DNA from 4 places in the Halobacillus sp. 12SKB genome. Region 1 is predicted to be linked to each of the others. Evidence: riboswitches for the same ligand, from Rfam matches in the RefSeq annotation. Region 1 holds a riboswitch; each other region holds the start of a gene.
The links. Region 1 has a riboswitch for S-adenosylmethionine ahead of ACQ4XT_RS01555 (Na+/H+ antiporter NhaC family protein). Riboswitches for the same ligand answer to the same signal wherever they lie in the genome.
Positions count from the first base shown of each region.

Region 1 (4,709 bases):
AGATAATTAAATCCGATAATCCGTTACCTTCATCCGCCTCCACCTTTGTACCCATTAACCATGATGGCAGCATCATGCCAATGGTCAGTGTGAAGATCAACATCCATTTGCCCGCCAATCTCATTCGCCATTCCTCCTTGATTTATCTATTTGTAAAAGGTTCCTTCCTATCCAAAAAGACCCTTTTGCAAAACATTTTCGAAAAACAAAGCCCTTCATAATGTCGGTCCAGGAGAAATATTTTTGCAAACGTTTACATTTTGTAATAAAAGCGTAACGGATATAGATATAGTCGTCTATACCACTTAAGGCCCTAATCATTCTATTCACCTCCATTTCCCAAAGCTTTCCTACTATTTCAATAGACTCATTTTAAAATAATATATCAGTTTTTAAAAATTTTAGTGTAAAAAAAATACACATGAAAAGGCACCTGAATCAGGTGCCTTCCCCTCTTAAGAAGCGCTCTTAAACACCGCTTTTCTTTTTTCAACTGTGAACTTCGGATAACGGAAAGCGATCGCTAAAAGACCGGCTCCAGCTGTGAGTATGGGATAAATGCAAAACGGAACAATCGCGACAGGAGATATACTCGCCACACCCGCAACAGCAAGAATCTGCCCGCCATAAGGAATGATTCCCTGCACGGAACTGGCAAAGATGTCGAGAATACTCGCAGAACGTCGTCCTTCAATCCCATATTGATCAGAAATTTGTTTGGCCAGTGGGCCTGCTGTAATGATGGAGATTGTATTGTTCGCTGTAGAAAAGTTGATGGCGGTCACAATCCCTGCAATGCCGAGCTCCCCACCACGATTGGAGTTCACTTTTCTGCTCACGGCCTGCAACAAAAATTCGATGCCTCCATTCGCCCGGATCAATTCCACAAGACCCCCCAGCAAGATCGCGATCATCGCAAGCGTCTGCATGTTCGAAAAGCCATCACCAACGAAGGTGATGAATTCCATGCCGGAAAACTTACCAAGCAGAAGTCCGACTCCGCCGGCAAAAATAATGCCTCCGATCAATACATAGATGACGTTTACTCCAGCAATAGCAAATCCTAGTACACCTAAGTAAGGTGAAATTTCCAAAGTGTTGTACGTGTAGTTCTCATTCAGGCTGGCCGATGCATCCGCCGTCATCACACCAAAAATAACGGCCGTGATGATGGCTGCAGGTAGAACAATAAAGAAATTTGCTTTGAATTTCTCTTTCATTTCCGTACCCTGAGTACGTACAGCGGCAATGGTTGTATCCGATATGACAGAAAGGTTGTCCCCGAACATCGCACCACTGACAATCGCTCCCATGACTAAGGCAAGACCGATGTCTGTCTGCTCGGCTACGCCTACTCCAATCGGTGCAAGGGCAACAACCGTACCTGTGGACGTCCCCATGGATATCGAGATAAAGCAGCCGATGACAAACAATCCGACGACCATCCAGCCGCCAGGCAGGTAGGTTAAGCCGAGATTGACCGTCGATTCAACAGCGCCCATTCCAGACGCTACAGCAGCGAAAGCACCCGCAAGCAGGAAAATAATAACCATTAAGATGATATTGGGGTGCCCTCCCCCTTTCGTCAATTGGGATATTTTCGTTTGAAAATCTGTTTTGCGGTTCATGGCTAAGGCGAAGAGAATCGCAGCGAACAGGGCGACAAGAACTGGCATTTTATAAAAATCACCTATCACAATACCCGATCCGATAAATAGTAAAATAAAGATCGCAAATGGAATGAGTGCGAAAGCGTTGCTCAATGGTTTTGTCATGATTTGACCTCCTTTATTATATAACTCATCAGAATAGTTGGTTTTATCCTGAGAAAAGTCCCTGATCCAAAAGAAGGCGACCATTAAAAAAGAGCCTTCTCACATAAGAAGGCTCTTGAATCGTATCCGTTCATTCCTTCTTATCTCTCAAGCGATCATCACTTGCTGGAATTAGCACCGGCCAACCGATGTTGGTGGTTGCTGAAGCTTCACAGGACCAGTTCCTCTGCTTCTCTTGATAAGAAATATTCAATTGAGTTAATGGTAACTTTACAATAAAAACCATACGAAGACAAGCTTTTTTCAGAAAAAATGTTATCGATCGTAACGCCCGATCACTTCCATCGCTTCTTCCGAAAGAGAGGTGTCGATTGCATCATTGAAGTCAATATCTCCACGGATGGCGCCGTTTGCGTCATACATCTCGAACTGTTTCTTAATATCGTCAATAAACATTTCCCCGTTCGGATCAAGCCCCGTCACACCGACTTTCTTCCAAACTTCTGCGTCCTTCAGCGCTGTGTGTTTCGTCATGATATCAATCACTTCATCCAGACCTTCATCGTGAAGGAATGCATCATTGTAATCACGCACACCCTTCAAATAGGCAGCCATAAAGCGCACAGACACGTCGGTTTCTTTTTCGATGAAATCAGGCGATCCAAGCACCATGGCAATCTGTGCATCCGGAGCGAAATCTGTGGCGTCACCGAAACGAACGTGCAGGTTCTGTGCTTCCCCTTGAGTGATCAATGGCTCGATTTGAAGAGCGGCATCAATCGACTTGTTGCCCATAGCTGCAAGCATGTTTCCAAAGTCAGACATGAGGACGAATTCTACGTCGGATTCGGTTAGACCCGCGTGCTCGAGCATCCGCTGGAAGATATAATCATCCACGGCATTCCTTGATGAAACCGCAATCCGCTTTCCTTTCAAGTCGCTGTACTCTTTGATTTCATCCTGCAGATCTTCACGGATTACAAAGCTGAAATACGAGCTGCCATCAAAATAGTGCCCTTTATCAGCGATGATCTTTACGTCTATGCCCTGGGCGATGGCATTGAAAAAGGAAGCTGTGGAAACGCCCCCGGCAATATCCACTTCACCCGCTGCCAGCGCTGGAAGCATGTCGTCACTATTCGCAAACGTCGTGAACTTTATATCGATATTGTAATCATCAAAATATCCCTTTTCCTCGGCGATATAAAAGCCGGCTCCCGATGCAGCCCCGTCTTCGGCTATGACCACCGTCGCCTCCTTATCCAATGGAGCAAAATCACCGTCGATGATTTCACCGTTGCCCGTACCCTCCCCACTATCCCCGGAGCCACAGCCGAACAATATGAAAATGATAAACAAAAAAGAAAATAGATGACATACTTTTCTCATCATGGGATTCCAATCCCCTTTCTTCCACTATTTGCGCGAACGCTGCACTTCATCCTGAAGATGATTCCAAATCTCGACAAAATGTTCCGCCATCAAAGGATCTGCCCGTACCTGCTCCATATTCCTCGGCCGCGGCAGGTCAATACGCTTTTCATCAATGATAGTGCCGGGCTGCGAGCTCATTAACAGGATTCGATCGCTAAGTAGGAGCGCTTCATCTATGCTATGGGTAATAAATAAGACTGTTTTCTTCGTCTCTGACCAAATATTCAATAATTCTTCCTGCAAAATGAATTTGTTCTGCTCATCCAGTGCAGCAAATGGTTCATCCATGAGAAGGATTTCTGGATCGTTTGCAAACGCTCTGGCAATACTGACGCGCTGCTTCATCCCGCCTGACAACTCTTTTGGATAGAGTTTAGCGAATTTTTCAAGGCCCACTTTGTTCAAATAATAAGCCGTCCGCTCCTTGATCACATCTGAAGGCATATGCCTCATTTTCAATCCGAAACTGACATTGCCTTCAACCGTCAACCACGGAATGACCCCGCGTTCCTGAAAAACCATCGACTGCAGCGGACGTTCTTTTTTACTTTTCGCAATTGAAAACGATCCCCCGCTCGGCTTTTCTAAATCAGCTAAAATCCGGAGCAGCGTCGTTTTCCCACACCCACTCGGTCCGACGAGACAGACAAACTCCCCGTCTGCAATATCAAGCGAAATCCCTTCTAATGCCGTCACGCGGCTCTCTTTTTTATAAAACACTTTCGTTAAATCCTTAATCGATATTTTAGCCTCCATCCCCTGTCGCTCCTCTCATTAGTTAGCGCCATGGCAGCAGTTTGGTCTGCAGTCCCCGGAGAATGATTGAAAACAAGTAGCCGAAGAACGAAATGAGCACAAGCCCGACAAACATTTCCTTCAACAAAAAGGCCTTATACGACGTCCAGATCAAATACCCAATCCCTGAGTTGGCTCCCATCATTTCCGCTGCGACAATTGTCAGCAGTGCAATCGCCTGCCCCATCTGAATACCTTCAAGCATGACCGGAAGGGAACCCGGTAGAGCAATTTTGAAGAAGAACTGTTTCGAATCCGCTCCATAATTTTTCGCAACATCCAAATAAATGCGGTCAATGTTCACAACACCCGCCACCGTATTAATGACAACAGGAAAAAAAACACTCCCGGCGATCGTCACCACTTTAGATACTTCACCGACTCCGAATAAAATGATGATAATTGGCAGAAGCGCAAGCGTCGGAATCGGCATCAGTGCCATGATGAGTGGCGACAGGAAATGCCGGATCGGTCCGTAAAGCCCCATTAAGAGACCAATCACAATGGCCGGTATGACTCCGAGCAAAAAGCCTGCAAAAATACGAAACAAAGAAATCCCGACATGATGGAACAGCTCTCCGCTCATCCCCATCGCCCAGAACGTTCCGACAATCTCTGTCGGAGGCGGGAAGAACCGGGCATCGATCAGTCCCGTCCGTGATAAGAACTCCCACAGCAAAACAATGAAAATCGGCGAGGATATGG
Region 1 is NZ_JBRFWR010000001.1:305,049-309,757, forward strand. It holds gene ACQ4XT_RS01550 (glycoside hydrolase family 3 protein) at 1-124, opposite strand, end outside; gene ACQ4XT_RS01555 (Na+/H+ antiporter NhaC family protein) at 456-1,775, opposite strand; SAM riboswitch class I at 1,913-2,020, opposite strand; gene ACQ4XT_RS01560 (ABC transporter substrate-binding protein) at 2,091-3,164, opposite strand; gene ACQ4XT_RS01565 (ABC transporter ATP-binding protein) at 3,192-3,965, opposite strand; gene ACQ4XT_RS01570 (ABC transporter permease) at 3,988-4,709, opposite strand, start outside.

Region 2 (4,709 bases), 2.6 Mb from region 1:
GATACGTGCATCTATGCCAAAGTCCGTGAAAAAGGGGAGTGATCCTGTGTATGACGTGACGATCATTGGTGCCGGTGTCAGTGGTGTATTCCTTGCTTACACGTTAGCAAAAGAACATCCGGAAATGAATATTCATGTGATCGATAAAGGGAAACCTCTGGTTGAACGGACGTGTGGATTACAGAAGGAAGCGTGTACGTGTGAAGGGCCTTGTGATCGGTACGTCGGATTTGCAGGGTTGGGGAAATCAGAAGGGAAATTCAATTATACGAACGACTTTGGCGGACAGTTGGGAAGGAAGATCGGAGAAAAAGAAACGCTCGCGCTCATGGAAGAGGTCGATGAGCTTTTGTGTTCTTATGGGGGCGGCCATGTGGAGAGATACAGTACGAAAAATGAGAAACTCTCTGCACAAGCAGCCCAGCATTCCTTACGAGTGTTCTCGACAGAAGTGCGCCATTTGGGGACACAGCTCGCCCGGGGGATCTTTCAACGCATGTATGAGGAGATGTCTGATAAGATGACCTTCACTTTTGAAGCGGATGTCACAGCAGTCACAAAAGAAAAAGGCCTGTTCTCGATCGATACCAACCACGGCCGGTTCCAAAGCAGGAAAGTTGTGTTCGCGACAGGAATGAGTGGGAGTGACTGGCTGAAACCCATGACAGCAGAATTAGGGCTGAAGGCAGGCGAGACAAGGTTGGACTTGGGGATCCGGGTGGAGATGCGCGGCAGTCAGCTCGATGCCATCCTTCAGGAAACCTTTGAAACGAAACTGCATTACATAACCGATCGTTACTCCGCAACCACCTACTGCATGAATCCGCGCGGAAGGATCGTACGCAAGTATCAACATGGCCTGGTGATGGCAGATGGTCAGAACCAGAACGAGGAGGAACCGAGTCAGAATTTGAATTTCACTCTTTTCGTGCCGCGGTACTTCAAAGATCAAATCAGAGCCATGACGGAAGCTCAGCGTGTCATTGGAGGCATCAATCAGGGGAAAGGAAGGATTGTGGCGCAAAAGTTGGGAGATCTATTGGAAGGAAAACCGTCGGATCACCTTTCTTCAGGTGTGATCCATCCCTCTTTGGAGGCAGAAGCTGGAGATCTCCAAAAAGAAGTTCCGCCTCTTTATCTAGAAGCGCTGCTGGAGTTTTTCGAAGCGTTGGAAGGGCTGCTTGGGGAGAAAATCGATCGTGACACCATCCTTTATGGGCTGGACAGCAAGTTTTATGAAGCGAAGATTTATACGGATGAGCACTTTGAAACAGAGCTGCCAGGGCTGTACTTGATCGGGGACTGCTCGGGGGAGACGCACTCGTTGTCACAGGCGGCGGCGAGCGGCATTTACTTGGCCCGTTGTATGAAAGCTTAGCCTTTTACCTTGAGGCTAAGCTTTTCTCTACGGTCAGGATCGCTTCTTTCACTCTTGCTTCCGTTTGAAGACCCATGAGGTGAATCGATTCACTTGGACGTGTGGAATAGTAGGAGATGGTATCAATATCATCCAAAGAATCTGCATCTAGATCCTTGAGTGAGAGAGGCAGACGCATGGATTTGTAAAAAGGGATCAGCTGCTGGATTTGTTCTGTTTCCCCTTCAAGAGCCAGCTGGACGAGGATGCCGTAAGCTACTTTTTCTCCATGCAGAAACGCATGTGTCCCCGGCACTTTCGTCAGTCCATTGTGGATGGAGTGCGCACCGGAGATCCGGCCGTATCCATCCCCGTACCCCCCGACCATACCTCCAGCCATGATGATCGTTTCAGCGACACGGGTAAAAGCGGTCGTGCATTGAGCTTTTTCATTGGCAAGTACGGCATCTTTTCCTTCCTGAAATAGAATGTCTCTACACAATTTTGCTGCGTGAAGGGCAATTTCCAAGGGGAGGGGTTTTTCTTTTAAATGTTTTGTCAAAACATCTGCTTCATACCATTTGGCAATCGTATCCCCAATTCCCGCACGGAGATATTTGACTGGAGAGTGAGCGAGCATATCCGGATCTATGAAAACCATGTATGTACTTCTTTTGAAAATGGTATATTCATGGAAATTCCCATCCTCATCATAAAAAACACTCAATGGCGTCCAAGCGGCACAGTTGGATACCAAGGTGGGAATCAGAATAACAGGGAGATCCAGGTGATCCCCGCATGCTTTCGCGAGGTCAAGGATTTTCCCGCCTCCAACACCGATCAGGACATCAGTGGATGTGATGTTCTCCCCGATTCTTTCTACTTCTTGATGTGTGCATTCCCCCTCATACCGGATTGTTTCGACTGCGAATGGAAATTCAGGCATATAAGGTTCGGCCATGTTCCACGAATCACTGCCGTGGATGATGGTGCCATGCTTGAACTTTTCACCCTTCGCGAGTTCAGGCACTTGTTTCAACACGCCTGGTTCGCACCGGTAATAGGTCGGCGCTCCCTGGACTTGGATCGGTTCCATTGAACATTCCCCCCTCTAAGATATGCCCATTATTATCCATACCTGAAAATCGAATGTCAATGTTGAAAAAATATAATTTAAAAAATTGAGAAAATTATTTACAAACCCTATCACATGCGTTAAAGTGTTAAAACATAAACGAAATTCTTATCGAGAGTGATTGAGGGAGAAGGCCCGTAGATATCACAGCAACCTTCCAAATGGAGTGGTGCTAATTCCTGCAGAATATTTTTATTCTGGGAGATAAGAGTTTGGCAGTCTTTCATGCGAAACTCTCTCCCGTAAAGGGCGGGAGTTTTTTTGTAGGACTTGAAATTGTGAATGAGGGGGGAAGCCGATGATTTCATTGGAACAACTGAGCAAAGTCTATCAATCCAAGGGAAAAACCGTAATCGGAGTCGATGACGTCTCCTTGGACATCAAGAAAGGTGAGATTTTTGGAGTCGTCGGGTACAGCGGGGCTGGGAAAAGCACCCTGCTGCGATGCATGAACATTCTGGAACGCCCGACAGAAGGGAAGGTCATGGTGGATGGAATCGATCTCATGACCTTGAATGCCAAGGAACTAAGAAAGGCGAGGCAATCGATTGGCATGATCTTTCAAGGTTTTCACCTCGCGATGGCGAAAACCGTTTTAGAAAATGTGGCTTTTGCACTGAAAGCTTCAGGCGTCAACCGTCAGGAAAGAAAAAGAAGGGCACAGGAATTGCTGGAGCTTGTCGGTCTCTCAGATAAAGCCGATCAGTATCCGGCCCAGTTGAGTGGGGGACAGAAGCAGAGAGTGAGCATTGCGAGAGCGCTTGCCAATGACCCTAAGGTGCTTTTGTGTGATGAAGCCACCTCAGCGCTTGATCCGAATACGACGCAATCAATTTTGAACCTGTTGAAAAAGATCAATCGTGAACTCGGCCTAACGATCGTTCTGATCACCCATGAGATGGAGGTCGTCAAGGAAATCTGTGATCGCTGTGCCGTTATGGAAGACGGAAAAATCGTGGAACAGGGGTCTACATACGAGATCTTCGCTGCGCCTGAAAACGAACTGACGAAACGCTTCATCCAAACGGTGATCGACTTCCGGATCCCGGAAAAGGTCTTATCAGAGCGGAAAGGAACCATCGTACATATGACGTTTAAAGGGGACTCGGCCAACGATTCTATTGTGTCAGACCTCTTACAAGGGTATAACGTACGGGCTAACATACTCCACGGGAAGATCGATTACATCCAGGACCAGGCTCTTGGTACCTTTGTGATGGAATTGACCGGAGAACAAAAGGTCGTCAAACAGGCCATACAAGAATTGAAAGATAAGCTTGGAGAAGTGGAGGTGCTGCAAGATGATCGAACAGCTGATCAATCTCTGGCCAGAGCTGAATAAATCATTCCTGGAAACACTGATCATGGTGGGCATCGGTCTTGTCGTCGCTTTAATTGCAGGTCTTCCGCTCGGGCTGCTCTTATTTGTGACGGACCGTGATCTGTTCCTTGAGAATCGACTCGTCAAAAGCATTGTGGGCGTTGTGGTGAACCTGATTCGTTCGGTTCCGTTCATCATTTTACTTGTCTTCCTGTTTCCTTTTACAAACTTTTTAATCGGATCAACCACAGGTCCGGTAGCGGCTTCCGTAGCCCTCTCTGTAGCTGCGATCCCTTTTTACGCGAGGATTGTCGAATCATCGGCGCGTGATATTGATAAAGGGGTGATCGAAGCGGCCATCGCCTGCGGGGCTTCTCCATGGTTAATCATCAAGGATATCATTTTCCCGGAAATCAAACCGGGACTGATCAGCGGATTGACCATTACAGCGATCAGTTTGATTGGATACTCAGCCATGGCGGGTGCCATCGGGGGTGGTGGAATCGGAGACCTGGCGATTCGTTATGGTTACTATCGCTACGATAACTTTGTCATGTTCACGACCGTCATCCTGCTTATTGTCCTTGTCCAAATCGTGCAGTACACAGGCGATTACATTGCAAAAACTGTGAAGAAAAATTGAAGCAAATTTAGGAGGAACCATCATGAAAAAAATCATTCTATTATGTGTTACTTTACTATCGATTACATTTCTCGCTGCGTGCGGGGAGGAAGAAGAGAGTGCAGACGCTTCCGGAAAAGACACGATCCGATTTGGAGCTACTGCCGGACCCTACAGCGATATGGTCACGAAAGCGATCGCTCCCCTATTAGAGGAAAAGGGATACGAAGTGACGAACAAAGAATTCACGGACTATGTTCAACCAAACAAAGCC
Region 2 is NZ_JBRFWR010000001.1:2,890,649-2,895,357, forward strand. It holds gene ACQ4XT_RS14335 (GNAT family N-acetyltransferase) at 1-42, shown strand, start outside; gene ACQ4XT_RS14340 (FAD-binding oxidoreductase/lyase) at 47-1,378, shown strand; gene ACQ4XT_RS14345 (iron-containing alcohol dehydrogenase family protein) at 1,383-2,453, opposite strand; SAM riboswitch class I at 2,598-2,703, shown strand; gene ACQ4XT_RS14350 (methionine ABC transporter ATP-binding protein) at 2,791-3,834, shown strand; gene ACQ4XT_RS14355 (methionine ABC transporter permease) at 3,794-4,456, shown strand; gene ACQ4XT_RS14360 (MetQ/NlpA family ABC transporter substrate-binding protein) at 4,479-4,709, shown strand, end outside.
Region 2: linked by a shared signal. The riboswitch ahead of ACQ4XT_RS14350 (methionine ABC transporter ATP-binding protein) and the one ahead of ACQ4XT_RS01555 (Na+/H+ antiporter NhaC family protein) in region 1 are both predicted to bind S-adenosylmethionine.

Region 3 (4,709 bases), 2.6 Mb from region 1:
CATCCGTGCTGAAAGTTCGAAAGGATAGACAGCCAACCTGTTCTTCCATTCAGTGATTTTTCCTTCCCCGCAGAGACTTACACCATCATGGATGGAAGCTACTATACATTGTTTGTCATAATCGGTATCGTGTTCATCCACCACATCGGAAATGAAGCGTTCTACTGATTCAACCAAAAAGCTGCTGATTTCAAATTTAACGCCGTCCCGGGTTAAGTAGGCTTCCGACCATTCTTCATCTTCATAAGGATGATAAGACAGAATGGTGCCACCTATTTGCTCAATGGGAGATTTCCGCTCATGATCCGTCGGGGGATTGGACCATAAAATATGTAATTCAATATCTGAATGTTCATCATCTAGGTTTTTAGACACAGAACCAGCAAGTAGAATGGCTTTAACCTTTGGGTTCTCTTCATACAGAGCGGCCATATCTATTGATTGTTTGAATAAATCCAATTTCATTCCAACCTCCAATTGTTACGTTACATAACTTTTTCAACATATAGATTGTTGTTCGAAATCAATAGTTCACTCCTGAATCAACGACCAATCGAGGCGGCGACGTCGTGAGCTTCGCGTTTACCCCAAACGGTACACCATAATTCGGCTGGCAATGACCAAAGTGAAAGTTCTCAACAACAGGAAATGGAGAACCGGCGAAGAAACGGTGAAGCACTTTTTTCAACTCCGTTTCTTCTTCTGTTTCCACCTGGAAATTCCCTAATACGACACCTTGAACGTCATTGAAGACACCCGCTTGTTTAAGATGAGTAAGCTTCAAATCGATAAGAAACGGTGGTTCTGCAACTTCCTCAAGTAGTAAGATGGCGCCAGCTGTGTCCACTTGGTAAGGCGTGCCCAAACCGTTGGTGAGGAGTGTTAAATTCCCTCCCACTAAACGTCCCTCTCCCGTACCATGGGCGAGCGTGTTGAGAGTTGATCGGTTAGAATCATAGGTCATCATCTCGCCTGTAAACAGAGATGAAAACGATGATACTGTCTCTTTTGTTCGCTGTTCATCATTAAGATCAGAGGCCACCATAGGCCCGTGGAAAGTCACCAGACCACTGAAATTGTAAATAGCATGAAGCAGGTACGTTAAATCACTGTATCCCCAGAATATTTTAGGGTTACTTTTTATCTTTTCGTAATCAATCATAGGTGCAAGCTTCGCTGTGCCGAACCCTCCATTGGTGCAAAAAATTCCGCGGATTGCAGGGTCGTTAAAGGCCTCATGTAAATCAGCAAGTCGCTTTTGATCGACCGTTGCATGCTCTTCATCGGTTTGGAACACATGGCGTCCAATGATGACTTCAAGATCCATTTTTTCCAACACACGTATCCCCTGGCTTAATTGCTCCCGATCCGGAGGTCCCGCCGGTGCAATCACTGCTACCCGATCCCCCTCTTGTAAAGCACGGGGGTTAATCATAATATCCCTCACTTTCTGGTTAATGGAAATGGAACAACGATTAAGCTAAGTTGAATTTCATCTCCATTTTTCTACTCTTTGTTGTCATCCCCATAGACCGATAAAATTCTATGGCAGCAGTATTTTCCTCAGATACTCCCAGTTCAACACGATCGACCTTGAGGCTACGTCCGAAATCAAAAACGTGGGCAACTAGTTTTTTTCCAATCCCCTTGTTTCTATGCATTTCAGAAACGCATAAACTATGGATAGATAAAACCTTTCTCGCTTTGACAAAAGAATTCTCAGGTGTTTCCTCTTCCTTAGTCACTACAACTCCCACGATCTCATTGCTTAAGATAGCCACAAACATGTGCTGTTTGTTATCCATCACCTGGCTTTCAAAGAACTCTCTCTCGACTGGAGTTGCATTCTCTTTGTACAAATCCGGTCTTACACGAACGTGGAATTCATGAACCTGCCTAAATAGAGGCAGCAATGACTCATAATCGCTCTCCTCGGCTCTTCGAATAGATAGATCCATTTTCTCTCCCCCTAGTCACTTACTTGCCCTACTTATTCAACTTAGATATTTTTATTAGTCCGCCGATTTTTTGATAAAAAAAGGAACGTTCGTGCCATCATCACTGGTATCCAGGCATGACAAGGTTGGTAATGAAACAAGCGCTTTTATACTTCAGTATATTTCTCTCATGCCATTCATCAATCTCTTAAGCTTGACTGGTATGGTTGAGGGATTAAACCATAGGTAAGGGAACGGTTCTTTCGTTCAATTGCGGGCTCATAAAAGGTAGGACCTGTTTAAGTCTTCAAACCAAGATTACCATAAGTTTCTTTTTTTGTGGAAAGAGCTCAGGTACTTTTAAACAGAATCCCGAAACTTTTTCTGAAAATTCCATTGATTCTTCTTTCATTTTCCTGTATTGTAAATCGCAAGCGAAATGATAAACTCCACTTTTGATTTGAGGATACGCTTTACGACGTGTCCAACTGCTTTTCCTAAAACTACATAATTATGAAACTTATCCAGAGAGGTGTAGGGACTGGCCCTTTGATACCTCAGCAACCAGCCATTGGCACGGTGCTAAATCCAGAAGGTAGTTGTTCTACCTTGAAGATAAGGAGACTCTTTATACACAAAGGACCCCTTATCCAAGGAGGTCCTTTATTTTTTTGAAGAAAATGATTTCTGAACAGAGTTGAACCAATGTCAGCTCATGCAAGGCAGAAAGTCAGCGTGTCCCTGTCAGAAGGGGCTAGCTTTCTAATAAAAGACTCATACAAAATGGAAAGGTTGTGGAATGAAATGAAACGATCATTAGAACAGAGATTACAGGATGGACCCGTCATTTGTGGAGAAGGATACTTATTCGAACTGGAGCGCCGCGGCTATTTACAGGCCGGCTCCTTTGTACCTGAAGTAGCCCTTGATAACCCACAGGCATTGAAACAGACGTACCGTGACTTTATGCTCGCAGGCTCGGACGTCGTCTTGGCCTTCACCTATAACGGCCACCGAGAGAAAATGAGAATCATCGGCAAAGAGGACCTATTAGAGCCGCTTAACCGTCAGGCCATCCGCCTGGCCAAAGAAGTAGCTCAGGAGCACCCGGAGGAAGAAGCCCTTGTTGCCGGGAACATTTCCAACACGAACTTGTTCAACCCTGATGATCCTGAAGCTGTTGAAAAAACAAGAAGCATGTTTGGGGAGATGATCGGCTGGTGTAAGGAAGAAGGCGTGGATTTTGTGAATGGCGAGACCTTCTATTATTACGAAGAAGCGCTGATTGCTCTCGAGGAAATTCAAAAACAAGATTTGCCTGCCGTGATCACATTCGGTCTGATGGGGGAAAATATTCTCCGGGATGGCTATGAAGTGGAAGAAGCCTGCCGCTTATTAGAAGAAAAAGGCGCGCTTGTCGTCGGTATGAACTGCTTCCGCGGCCCAGCGACAATGCAGCCATATGTAGAAAAGATCCGTCAAACAGTGGACGGTTATGTAGGTGCCCTTCCCATCCCTTACCGCACGACGGAAGAACACCCGACCTTCTTCAACCTGCCGGACGGGGGCTGTGCCTGTACACTTCCAACGGAAACCACGTTCCCAACGTCCCTGGACCCGCTCTACACGAACAGGTATGAACTTGCGGAATGGGCCAAAGAAGCGCACAGCATTGGTGTGAACTACCTGGGACTCTGCTGTGGAGCTTCTCCTGCCATGCTTCGTGAAGTAGCAGAATCCGTCGGCCGTACAGCTGTAAACTCCAGGTATTCCCCGGATATGGAAAAACACTTCCTGTTCGGCAATGACGACACGCTGCAGGATCACATCACCTCTTATAAGACTAAAGCGTGAGTCAAACGCCTGTCCGAAATACGGACAGGCGTTTTTTTAAGTTTCACCTATTTGCATTACTTTACGCGGAACAAAGGGTCATCCAGCATTCCGCTTTCTATCTGAGGCTATGTACTAGACTGCAATTCCCTTCCATTACAGGAGCTTTCAGTCTTCCTATAGTGCAGTTCATGACACGTACTGGTTTTAGTAACGGTTTCAGTAGTCAGAAAGAGCTGGATCAAGGCATAACAAAAAAATGACCTTACCTGACTGTTAACGTAATGATGGGATAAAAGCGGGGGCATTTTTGTAGGAATGGTAGAAAAGGAGGATTCCAGAGGAGATCAACTCTGAAGAAAAAATAAGGATTGGATTAGAAAATATCTATTTTAATCTTTGATTGATCCGATCCAATCCTTCTACTTTCGCTTTTTCCACATTCAATTCTCTTTTTAATAATACATTTTCCGCTGTCATCCCCGCTAATATAGAAATGCCAATCAGCGACCTTAATACCTCAGGCTCAGGGATAATATAAGTAACGGCGAAAACTGAAGCTGCCGCCCCGATAAGGAAATCTGCCAGGAACCCTAAATAAATTCCCTTGGGCCGTTTTCTTTTTTTAGGGAAGATCAGCACCTTTCCATTTCTCATTAAATGAGAGACAATGCCTGTCATCCCCCCGATACACCCAGCAATAAGTATCGTATTCATAAGAAATTTTCCCCCTAGACTAAAAAGAGCGGCAGTTGGTAGAAAGAAACTTAGAAACATACGCTACTATGCACTAAATCCTCAACCAAGCTCGCCGCTCCGTTTAAGTCCGTTATTTTTTTAAATACAGGTATCCCACTATAATGAACACCGTAGTAATAGTGTACACTATTATTATCAGAAAATAAATACTATTTTGCAAAATAATGTCTGCAATAACAA
Region 3 is NZ_JBRFWR010000001.1:2,911,917-2,916,625, reverse strand. It holds gene ACQ4XT_RS14485 (DUF4037 domain-containing protein) at 1-459, opposite strand, end outside; gene ACQ4XT_RS14480 (S66 peptidase family protein) at 524-1,435, opposite strand; gene ACQ4XT_RS14475 (GNAT family N-acetyltransferase) at 1,476-1,958, opposite strand; SAM riboswitch class I at 2,455-2,559, shown strand; gene ACQ4XT_RS14470 (homocysteine S-methyltransferase family protein) at 2,742-3,791, shown strand; gene ACQ4XT_RS14465 (DUF4257 domain-containing protein) at 4,158-4,487, opposite strand.
Region 3: linked by a shared signal. The riboswitch ahead of ACQ4XT_RS14470 (homocysteine S-methyltransferase family protein) and the one ahead of ACQ4XT_RS01555 (Na+/H+ antiporter NhaC family protein) in region 1 are both predicted to bind S-adenosylmethionine.

Region 4 (4,709 bases), 1.8 Mb from region 1:
TAAAAATCCCGTAGTTTGACCATGCATGTTCATCATCACCAATCAACCGACGTTGTGGGTCCGCTGATAATGTTGTCTTTCCTGTTCCGGAAAGTCCGAAGAATAAAGCCACATCTCCCTCTTTACCTACGTTCGCTGAGCAGTGCATTGGGAGAACGTTCTTCTCGGGAAGAATATAGTTCATGACAGAGAAGATGGACTTTTTGATTTCTCCGGCATATTCCGTGCCACCAATTAAAACGATGCGGTGTTTAAAAGAGATCATGATGAATGCTTCTGAGTTCGTTCCATCAGCTTCAGGATCAGCTTTAAAGGTTGGAGCAGAAATTACAGTAAACTCCGCTTCATGATCTTCTATTTCCTGTTCATCTGGACGAATGAACATTTGCTGTGCGAATAAGTTGTGCCAGGCGAACTCTGTAAGTACCTGAAGAGGAAGACGATGCTTTTCATCTGCCCCCGCAAAGCCCTTAAAGACAAAAAGTTCATTCCGTTCTTTCAAATAATCCAATACTTTATGATATAGTTTTACAAACGTTTGATCATCTATGGGCTGGTTGACAGCTCCCCAGTGGACTTTATCTTGTGTGATATCATCCTGAACGATGAATTTATCTTTCGGAGATCTACCAGTATAAGTACCCGTCGTTGCCTGGATGGCCCCTTTTTCTGTCAGGGTACCTTCATTACGGTATAAAATCTTTTCCACTAAATGTGGAACAGATAGCTGGTGGTGGACATGTTCTTGGGCAAGTAAAAGATTCAGTTCAGACATTTGATTAATGGTACTCATATGTGTCGACCCGCCTTTGCATTTATTATGATCAACCTAATGTGAGATTAGTATAACACATTGATTTCTTTAGTCCATACTATACGTGAAAAAGCTTACATTTTATTTATTCTGAATTATCAAACTGAAAACCTGCTCTTTTGTTCAACAATCTGGAAGGATTGTGAAAGACTCAGACTCGAGATGTTTCGGGGGTTCGTTGCCTTGTGAGCGCCTGGGTTGGCTGGGAAGCTACTCGCTTTCCTGTGGGGGAGTGCCGAGCTTCCTCGGACTTCGTCCTGCGGGATCTCGCCGATCTCCTTTCTCCCACGGGAGTCTCGCAGCTTCCCAGCCAACCCATTCTTCGTATGCGGGTAACGAACCCCTACACCGGGGGAGACTGCCTTCCACTACCCTGGTTTTATATGCATAAAGCGCTCTATAACAAGCTTTTCACGTGCAGGATAGCGTACTTAGGGGATTATTCCTCTCCAATTACCAAGTGTATGAAAGCCGGTAATTATATGGCAAAGGGGCGGAGGGGGATGGCGAGACTCCTGCGGGAGAAAAGTGCATGGTGAGACCCCACAGGACGCAGTCCGAGGAGGCTCACCGCGCTTCCGCGGAAAGCGAGTCATCCCCCGCAGCCCCAACCCACTGCACAAACATCTCGAAACTGAGTCTTCAAGAAAAGGGAGATTATATGGAAGAGTGAGATATTCTTTACTTTGAAAAAAGTTTCTAATAATATATGTGAATTTCATTCAAACGTTTACTAAATACGAATACGTTAGAATGAGGTGGAATTCAATTGACATTAAATGAGGTTTTCGATACGATAACGGAGAACGGATACTCTCTTATCCAGAGTTGGTGGAGGGACAGGCCCTTTGAAACCCAGCAACCGTCATGCACATGACACGGTGCTAACCTGAAGCAAGGAGGACATGCTCCTTGGACGATAAGAGCGAAAGGAAGCAGCCCCTTTCCTCGAATAGGAAAGGTTTTTTCTTTTTATAAGGCTTTTTTTTCAAACAGAGGGATGAGATCGATTCATCCACTCATTAAAACTCAGCCTTTAATGAAGAAATATTCGAACAGGATAACCTGTAGATATTCCTATGTAATTGCTCCATTGGTTGTGAAAAGAGGCAACATGAACATATATGAAACGTATAAAAGTTTCTGCACATACTGGTAAAGAGTTCCGTCTAATACTTTGTACTTACAGAAGGAGGAGTTTTTAAGAATGCCTGCAAACCGCCGGTTATTCACATCAGAATCTGTCACGGAGGGTCATCCGGACAAAATTTGTGACCAGATTTCTGATGCGATATTAGATGAAATTTTAAAAAACGACCCTAACGCGAGGGTTGCATGTGAGACAACAGTGACAACGGGACTTGTACTGGTTTCTGGTGAGATTAGTACAAATACTTACGTGGATATTCCATCCATCGTACGTCAGACGATCAAAGATATCGGATATACTCGTGCGAAGTACGGGTTTGATGCGGATACATGTGCTGTTCTGACTGCGATTGATGAGCAATCCCCTGATATTGCAGGAGGCGTGGACGTTGCTCTTGAATCCCGTGAAGGAAAAATGAGTGACGATGAAATCGAATCGATTGGTGCAGGAGACCAGGGGTTGATGTTTGGTTTTGCTAATAATGAAACCAAAGAATTGATGCCTCTTCCAATCTCCTTGGCTCATAAACTATCGAAACGTCTTTCTGATGTGAGAAATGATGGTACACTTGATTACCTTCGTCCAGATGGGAAAACACAGGTGACGGTGGAGTACGACGAAAATGATCAGCCAGTGCGTGTGGATACAATCGTTATTTCTACCCAGCATGCTGAAGAAGTGACTCTGCAACAGATCCAGGAAGATTTGAAGAAACATGTGATTGGGCCGATCGTGCCTGAAGGATATATTGATGAACAGACGAAATACTTTATTAACCCGACCGGACGCTTCGTCATTGGAGGTCCACAAGGTGACGCCGGGCTAACCGGAAGAAAGATTATCGTCGACACATATGGTGGCTATGCTCGTCATGGAGGGGGAGCCTTCAGTGGTAAAGATGCTACGAAAGTAGACCGTTCGGCTGCTTATGCTGCCCGTTATGTTGCGAAAAATATTGTAGCTGCAGGACTTGCGGACTCTGTTGAAGTTCAGCTTGCTTATGCCATCGGTGTGGCGCAGCCTGTTTCTATTGCCATTAACACGAATGGAACAGGTACTGTTTCTGAGGAGCAGCTGGTGGAAGCTGTCCGTGAACTATTCGACCTTCGTCCAGCAGGAATTATTAAGATGTTGGACCTGCGTCGTCCTATTTATCGTCAAACGGCTGCTTACGGTCACTTCGGACGTACGGATGTGGAGTTCCCTTGGGAGCGTACAGATAAAGCAGAAGAATTGAAGGCGCGCTGTCAATAATTAAAAAAACCGTTCCAAACTTTTGTTTGGAACGGTTTTTTCGTTCAAGTGTTTGATTTGTTGCCTTATGATTCTCGTAGTTCCTTATAATATTGCCCTTTTTCCACATAACTCTTTCTGATCCTGTTCAGTTCTTTTATGTCTTCTTCATTTAGGTCTCTTATGACTTTGGCCGGCCGGCCGAAAGCGAGAGTGTTTGGTGGAATGACTTTCCCGGGGGGAACAAGACTCCCGGCGCCGATGAAAGCTTGTTCACCAATAACAGCGCCATCAAGAATAAGAGATCCCATGCCGATCAGCGCGTTTTCTTTTATATGGGCGGAATGTAAAGTGACTTGGTGGCCGACGGTTACTCCGTCCTCAATGATTAATGGTTTGTCTGGGCTTTGATGTAAAAGGCTTAAATCTTGAATGTTGGTGTTCTTGCCAATATGTACGGGAGCTACATCTCCTCTGATCACAGTCTTGAACCAAACGCTGGCATTTTCCTGGATGGTTACATCCCCTGTGATCACAGCATCTTCTGCAACATAGGCACTCGGATGTATGTCAGGTACCTTTCCTTTATATTCGCAAATCATGAAAAACCCCCTTATACTAATACTATTGATAGTATAGCAGAAGAAAAGAGGGAGATGCTGTGAAGAAAGTAGAATCAGTCAATGATCGTGCAACGGTAGTGCTCGTTCATGGGGCCTTTGAACATTCAGGTCGGTATCATGAACTGGTCGACCAACTTCAAAAGGATGGGTATTCCGTTATTTATGGGGACCTGCCAGGTCAGGGGCGTTCTCCAGGGAAGAGTGGCCATATCCGTTCTTTTCAGGATTATATCCATACCATTATGAACTGGATTCAACACGCGGACCCCAATAAGAAAGTATTTTTAATGGGGCATAGTATGGGAGGCCTTGCAGTTGTACGTACGATGGAGACTGCTCAACCAAAGGTGGATGGTGTTATTCTTTCTTCTCCTGCACTAGGTCTTCTGAAAAAAGCAAGCCTCCCTTTGGAAGTCGTGTCTTATATTTTAAACACTTTTATTCCATCTTTAAGAATCAAGGCTCCGCAAGATCCCGAATATATCACACGAAATAAGGACAAAATTGTAGAGTTTCAACAAGATCCTTTGATTATTGATAAAGTTTCTGTTCGCTGGTATCGTGAATTTCAAAAAGCGACAAGGGAAGCGTTCTCTGATATTCAACGCTTTCCTGATCTTCCATTGTTACTCATGCAGGCTGAAGAGGATTATATGGTAAGAATTGAGAAGACGGCCGAATGGTTTGACCGGGTTCAGGTAAAAGAAAAAAGGTACAAACAGTGGCCGGGGCTTTATCATGAAATTTATAACGAGCCGGAATGGGAAGATGTCTATCAACATACGCTATCTTTTTTAGAGGATCATCTAAAGTAAATCGGTAAGGAGGGCTTCTTTTGAGAAGTGCAGTCCCGGGTAACGCCATGTTTTTGATGTACAGAGTTTATCGA
Region 4 is NZ_JBRFWR010000001.1:2,137,950-2,142,658, forward strand. It holds gene pckA (phosphoenolpyruvate carboxykinase (ATP)) at 1-793, opposite strand, end outside; SAM riboswitch class I at 1,630-1,740, shown strand; gene metK (methionine adenosyltransferase) at 2,022-3,218, shown strand; gene ACQ4XT_RS10320 (gamma carbonic anhydrase) at 3,284-3,799, opposite strand; gene ACQ4XT_RS10325 (alpha/beta hydrolase) at 3,859-4,635, shown strand; gene tbcS (tetraprenyl-beta-curcumene synthase) at 4,656-4,709, shown strand, end outside.
Region 4: linked by a shared signal. The riboswitch ahead of metK (methionine adenosyltransferase) and the one ahead of ACQ4XT_RS01555 (Na+/H+ antiporter NhaC family protein) in region 1 are both predicted to bind S-adenosylmethionine.